2 regions of the Paeniglutamicibacter cryotolerans genome follow, and region 2 is predicted to be linked to the other one. Evidence: predicted binding sites of a transcription regulator. Region 2 holds the regulator's gene; the other holds the start of a gene.
What was found. Region 2 encodes HrcA, which represses chaperone genes, less so after heat shock. Its sites were predicted from a motif close to TTNGCACTCGNNNNNNNCGAGTGCNAA; they were not measured.
Positions count from the first base shown of each region.

Region 1: a site for HrcA is predicted at 1,979-2,005, ahead of groL (chaperonin GroEL). Genes of this name have one in related genera too.

Region 1 covers NZ_JACHVS010000001.1:1,652,804-1,656,191, reverse strand. Annotated here, with positions in the region: gene E9229_RS07805 (DUF4031 domain-containing protein) at 1-48, shown strand, start outside; gene groL (chaperonin GroEL) at 171-1,799, opposite strand; gene E9229_RS07795 (LytR C-terminal domain-containing protein) at 2,077-2,739, opposite strand; gene E9229_RS07790 (DUF3263 domain-containing protein) at 2,834-3,130, opposite strand; gene E9229_RS07785 (uracil-DNA glycosylase) at 3,246-3,388, shown strand, end outside.
Region 2 covers NZ_JACHVS010000002.1:722,111-725,498, reverse strand. Annotated here, with positions in the region: gene dnaJ (molecular chaperone DnaJ) at 1-898, opposite strand, end outside; gene hrcA (heat-inducible transcriptional repressor HrcA) at 974-1,987, opposite strand; gene E9229_RS16470 (DUF3097 family protein) at 2,184-3,044, shown strand; gene E9229_RS16465 (DUF4870 domain-containing protein) at 3,197-3,388, shown strand, end outside.

The DNA of each region.
Region 1 (3,388 bases), on a different contig from region 2:
CGGGCGAACCTAACGGCCGAAATCACCGCACTGAGGTCCGCCGGATAGCGGTGACCTGACGCGGTTCGGTTACACCGCCTTAAATACGGCAAGCCGCGGTTCACCTACCCACAGGGAAGTGAACCGCGGCTTGCACCATGTCCGCTGAACGAACAGGGAAGGCGTAGGGACTAGAAGCCGCCCATGCCGCCCATGTCGTCGCCGCCCGGAGCAGCGGAACCGGCCGGAACCGGCTTGTCCGCAACGACGGCTTCGGTCGTCAGGAACAGGCCCGCGATGGAAGCGGCGTTCTGTAGTGCCGAACGGGTGACCTTGACCGGGTCATTGACGCCGGCTGCCAGCAGGTCGACGTACTCACCGGTGGCAGCGTTCAGGCCGTGGCCTGCCGGAAGGCTCTTGACCTTGTCGGCTACAACGCCCGGCTCCATGCCGGCGTTGAAGGCGATCTGGCGCAGCGGTGCTTCGATGGCAACGCGCACGATGTTCGCACCGGTTGCCTCGTCCCCGACCAGTTCCAGCTTGGCGAATGCCTTGGCGCCGGCCTGGATGAGTGCAACGCCGCCGCCGGCGACAATGCCTTCTTCCACTGCTGCCTTGGCATTTCGCACTGCATCTTCGATGCGGTGCTTGCGCTCCTTGAGCTCGACCTCGGTGGCGGCACCGGCCTTGATGACCGCAACGCCGCCGGCCAACTTGGCAAGGCGCTCCTGCAGCTTCTCACGGTCGTAATCCGAATCGGAGTTCTCGATCTCTGCGCGGATCTGGTTGACACGGCCAGCGATTTCCTCGGCGTCGCCAGCACCTTCGACGATGGTGGTCTCGTCCTTGGTGACAACGACCTTGCGGGCGGAGCCCAGCAGTTCGAGGGTGGCGTTTTCCAGCTTCAGACCGATTTCCTCGGCGATGACCTGTCCACCGGAGAGGATGGCGATGTCGGCAAGCATGGCCTTGCGACGGTCACCGAAGCCCGGGGCCTTGACGGCGACGGACTTGAACAGGCCGCGGATCTTGTTCACGATCAGCGTGGCCAGAGCCTCGCCTTCGATGTCCTCGGCGATGATCAGCAGCGGCTTGTTGGACTGCATGACCTTCTCGAGGATGTTCACCAGATCCTTGACGTTGGAGATCTTCGAGTTGACGATCAGGATGTACGGATCCTCGAGGACGGTTTCCTGGCGCTCGTTGTCGGTGACGAAGTAAGCGGAGATGTAGCCCTTATCGAAGCGCATGCCCTCGGTGAGCTCAAGCTCGAGGCCGAAGGTGTTCGACTCCTCGACGGTGATGACACCTTCCTTGCCGACCTTGTCCAGCGCCTCGGCGATCAGTGCGCCGATTTCGTTGTCACCGGCGGAAATCGACGCGGTGGCGGCGATTTCTTCCTTGGTTTCGATTTCCTTGGCGGAGGCGAGCAGCTCGACGGTGACGGCTTCGACAGCCTTCTCGATGCCGCGCTTCAGCGACAGCGGATCGGCGCCGGCGGCAACGTTGCGCAGGCCTTCCTTGACGAGGGCCTGCGCCAGGACGGTGGCGGTGGTGGTACCGTCGCCTGCGACGTCATCGGTCTTCTTGGCAACTTCCTTGACGAGTTCCGCACCGATCTTCTCGTACGGATCCTCGAGCTCGATCTCCTTGGCGATGGAGACGCCGTCGTTGGTGATCGTGGGTGCGCCCCACTTCTTCTCCAGCACGACGTTGCGGCCGCGGGGGCCCAGGGTTACCTTTACGGCATCTGCCAGGATGTTCAGGCCGCGCTCAAGTCCGCGGCGTGCTTCTTCGTCAAATGCAATCATCTTGGCCATAACGGCTGTGGTCCTTTCGGGACGTTCATGCGTAACAGTGACCGGAGGCAACGCCCGCGACGGACGGTTTTCCGGCACCGGCATGGGCCGGGGCGCCGATCAACCTCGCTGCTCTGATCAAGGACTCACTGCGCTGCGCCCTTTGTCAGACCAGATTGCGGCAATGAAACACCGATTCTCTGGCAGTCGGGGCACGCGAGTGCTAACTCAAATCTTGGCACTCAGGCATGGAGAGTGCAAGCCACGGGACTCCGCTTCCAGCGAAGTCCCAGCCGGTCTACGGATTAAAGTTACGTCCAAGAACCACGGCAATCTCGCCGGGAATGTTGGTGCTCTGCATCACCGAGGTGATTCCCAGCGCCTCGGCAGCCGCTTCAGCCGTGGACTTGGAAGATGCCTGCCGGTAGTAGACGGTGGAGTACGTGACCTTCTTGGTCCAGTTTCCGGCCGATACCTGAGTGAAACCGGCGCCATTGAGCGTTCTGGTACCGGTTCCAGCCAACCCTCCGCGGGTCGATCCATTGTAGATGCCGATCTTTGCCGCCTTGTTGGCCAGCGCCTCGGCGTCCGTAGCCGTCGGCCCCGGGTTCGACGTTGACTCGGGCAGTTCCACGGCGCCGGTCGCCCCCGTGGAACCAGTCGCCTTGGGCTCGGTGCTGGCCTTCGTCGGGGCGGGCTTCTTCGTGGTGCTCGGCGTCGCGCTGGGCGCGGTGGCGGGAGGGATGGGCTGCGGGTCCTGGCCGCCAAGCATCCCGGGGAGCAGCAAGAAGCTGAACAGCCCGACAAACAGGGCAAACGCCCCCGTGATCATCAGCCAGCGCAATCCCGAGCCGCCACCGGCTGATGCCGCTGATGCGGCCCAGCCGGCCGCACGATGCGCTCCGTTGCGGTTGCTGAACTCGGGAACACGATCGAATTCATCGCGCGGATAATTGGTCATGCCCGTCCTCGGTGGTCTTGCCTGCATGGTGATTCAACGTGCCCATCGCCCCGGAGGGATGGTTCCCCTGTTCTGGCGCGGATGGCGCCCGGAGCTACGATTCGGTGCCGATCCGCTTGGCCGAACGGGCGCGATGCCTCGTGGATCGTAGTCTACGCAATCGCTTGACCAGCATCGGGTCATAGGCCAAAGCGGCCTCCGTGTCGATCAGTGTGTTCAGCAGCTGGTAGTAATTGGCGGCCGGAATGGAAAACAGTTCGGAGATGGCCTGTTCCTTGGCTCCGGCGTACTTCCACCACTGCCGCTCCAGGGCCAGGATCCGCTGCGACCGCTCGTCCAACCCGCATTCCGGGTCGGGCGTGAAATCCAAATTCAGCGGTTCCGCGGGCATCTTACTCCTCCTCATTGCGGATCCCCAGCCGGTCACCGCGCACCCTCCATTCTAGGCACTCACGACACCTGTGTCATTTACAGTCGGCGGAGTCACAGGGGCCAGAATGGATGGTATGGATGATGCACAGGGCTCCCTCTTCGAACTTCCCGACCCCGGGCCCGGACCCTTCGAACCCTGGCCATTTGCTGGCGGCATTCCCGCGGCACTGGCCGCCGAAGCCATGGCTCCGGACTGGGCCCGGGCGCTGGAGGCCGT
Region 2 (3,388 bases):
CGGACTGCGTGCCCGGCTCCACGGCCAGGGTCTCTGTCCCGTCGAAGGTTTCAAGCTTCAGGTCCGCGCCCAGGGCCGCCGCCGTCATCGGCACGTTCATGGTCGCGTGCAGGTCATCGCCCTCGCGTTCGAAGGTCTTGTGCCGGCGCACCTCGATCTCCACGTAGAGATCCCCGTTCGGGCCTCCGCCGGTGCCGGCCTCGCCCTGGTTGGCCAGGTGGATGCGGGTGCCGGTGGCGACGCCCACGGGAATCTTCAGCTGCTTGCTCATGCGTTCGCGCACGCGGCCCTGGCCCAGGCACTCGTTGCAGGGCTCGGGGATGGTGGTGCCGAAGCCGCGGCAGGCGGGACACGTTTCCACGGTCATCATCTGGCCCAGGAACGAGCGCACGGGGCGCTGGACCTGGCCGGCGCCGCGGCAGATGGTGCAGGTTTCCGGATGCGTGCCCGGGCGGCAGCAGGAGCCCTGGCAGGTCGGGCAGGTGACTGCCGTTTCCATTTCCAGCGGATAGACCACGCCCAGGACTGCGTCCTTCAGGTCGATGGTCGCCGTGATCAGCGCGTCGCGTCCGCGCTGGGTGCGCGAGGCCGGGCCCTGGGCCTGGTTGCCGCCAAAGAACTGCTCGAAGATGTCGCCGAAACCGCCGAAACCGGCGCCTCCCCCGCCGAAGCCCTGGGATCCGTTGCCGTTCTCGTTGCCGGTGGCATCGTAATTGCTGCGCTTGTCGTGATCGGAGAGGACCTCGTAGGCATGGGTGACCGCCTTGAACTGCTCGGAGGCGTCCTCGCCGGGGTTCACATCGGGGTGGAGCTTGCGGGCCAGCTTGCGGTAGGCCTTCTTGATCTCCTCCGGGGTGGCGTCCTTCGCGACCCCGAGTACGTCGTAGTGAGTGCTCACAGTGTGTGTGCGTCCTTTCGTGCTGCCTGGAAATTCATTGTCGTTGCCCGGTGTGATGGCGCCGTTCGGCGCCGCTCAACCGGCCAGAATGCGGGAGAGGTAACGAGCGACGGCGCGCACCGCGGCCATCGAGGCCGGATAGTCCATCCGGGTGGGCCCCAGCACGCCGATCTTCGCGTGCTCCCCGGGGCCGTACCCGGTGGCCACGACCGACGCCCCGCTCAGTGACCCGTGGGCGTTTTCGCTGCCGATGCTCACCGACATGCCACGGCCGTCCTCCTCCAGCTCGGAGAACAAGCGCAAGAGCACCACCTGCTCTTCCAGCGCCTCGAGCACCGGGGTGATGCTCAGCGGGAAGTCGCTGGTGGAGCGGGCCAAGTTCGCCGTTCCAGCCATGACCATGCGTTCGATGGCGCTGTTGCGGGACAGCGCGCACAGGGCCGAGGCCAGTGCCTGCGCCGCGCCGCGCAGCCGCGGCTCGAGCAGGTCCACGGCGTTCTGGGCGGCCCGGGCCAGTTCGGTGAGCCGGGCCCCGGACACGGCACCGAGCATCGCGTCACGCAGTGAATACAGGTCCTCGGTGGAGACCTCGCCGGAGAGTGCGATGACGCGCTGGTCGACGGTGCCGCGGGTGGAAATGAGCACCACCAGCGCCTGGCCGCCGCCGAGCCCGACGAGTTCGATGTGGCGGACCGCCGCGTCGCTGTAGAGCGGGACCTGGATGACCGCCACCTGGTGGGTGATCTGCGCGAGCAGCCGCACCGTGTTCTCCAGCACCTCGTTCAGATCGCTGGATCCCTCCAAGAGCGAGGAAATGGCGCGGCGTTCAGCGCCCGAGAGCGGCTTGACGTCCTCTATCCGGTCCACGAAGCGGCGGTAACCCCGCTCCGTGGGGATCCGGCCGGACGAGGTGTGCGGGGCGACGATGAGCCCCTCGTCCTCCAGCGCCGCCATGTCGTTGCGGATCGTGGCGGCGGAGACGCCCAGGCCGTGCCGTTCAACCAGCGCCTTGGAGCCCACGGGCTCGCGCGAGTGCACGTAGTCCTCGACTATCGCACGAAGCACCTCGAGCCGGCGCGGTTCGGACATGGGGACGTTTCTCCTGCTCCGCGCCCCGGTGCGCACCGGGAGGCGATGGTCGTTTCGCATCGAGCTTCTGGCACTCGACACGTTCAAGTGCTAAGTCTAATACGAGCCGGGCGTTGTTAGCATGGTTGGCCTATGGATGAAGCGGGACTCACACGGCGCTTCCCCACCCTGCCCCGAACGAGAGTAGTGATTGAGGATGAGCCAATTCGGTTGGGGTGCCCGGGATATCTCGGCGCCCAAGCGCCAGGCCCTGCGCAGGGTTCCGGCGGCCCGCGGGCTGCTGCTGGAGGACGTGGAAAGCGGCTGGGTCGGCGAGGTCGTCCGGGTTGAGAAGTCCGGCGGCCTGCGCATGGTCGTGCTGGAGGACCGCCGCGGCAAGACCCGTTCCTTCCGCACCGGCTACGGCTTCCTGCTCGAGGGCGAACCAGTGGAACTGACCGAGCCCGTTGCCACGGCGGCCGCCCCGGCCACCCCCGTACGCAGCGCATCGGGCTCTCGCCTGGTCACCGGGCTCAAGGCCCGGACCGCCCGGGCCAGCCGCATCTGGGTCGAGGGCAAGCACGATGCCGAGCTCGTTGAAAAGGTCTGGGGCCACGACCTGCGCGTCGAAGGCATAGTGGTCGAGCCGCTGCATGGCGTCGATGACCTGGCCGCCGCCGTCCGCGGCTTTGCTCCCGGCCCCCAGCGCAAGCTCGGCATCCTGGTCGACCACCTCGTCACCGGCTCCAAGGAGGCGAGGATCGCCGCGGAGGCGATGCGCGTCCCCGGCGCCGCCGGTCACGTACTCATCGTCGGGCACCCCTATATCGATGTCTGGCAGGCCATCAGGCCCAAGGTGCTGGGCATTTCCGCCTGGCCGGTAGTGCCGCGGGGTACCGATTGGAAGACGGGGATCCTGAAGGGCCTGGGGTGGGAACACGCCACCGTCACCGATGTCGCGCTGGGCTGGAAGCGCCTGCTGGGCCAGGTGAACTCCTACGCCGACCTCGAACCGTCGCTGCTGGCCAGGGTCGAGGAAGTCATCGACTTCCTCACTGCCGGAGACCATCGGGACTAGGTTATCGGGCGTCGCACAATGGTTGTGAGAAAGTTCACGGCCGGGTGGAGGCGGTTCACTTGGGACTGGCCCGCAAGCCCTGCCACCGAGGCCGGGTCGGACGATAGACTAGGGGCCAGACAGTACCGACGAAGCAGAAATGGGGTCAGTCAGTGGCTGATGGGGCTAAGCAGGCCGCGAACGCCGAACGTGGCGATTCGGACCGATTAGAGGGATCCTCGCCGGCACCGCTTCCGCTAACCCCGGCTGAGGATCGCCAATGGGCGATGATCGCGCACTTCGGTTCGATTCTGGGCTTCCTGCCCTCGCTTGTCATCTACGCCGTCTATCGCGACCGCGGCCCG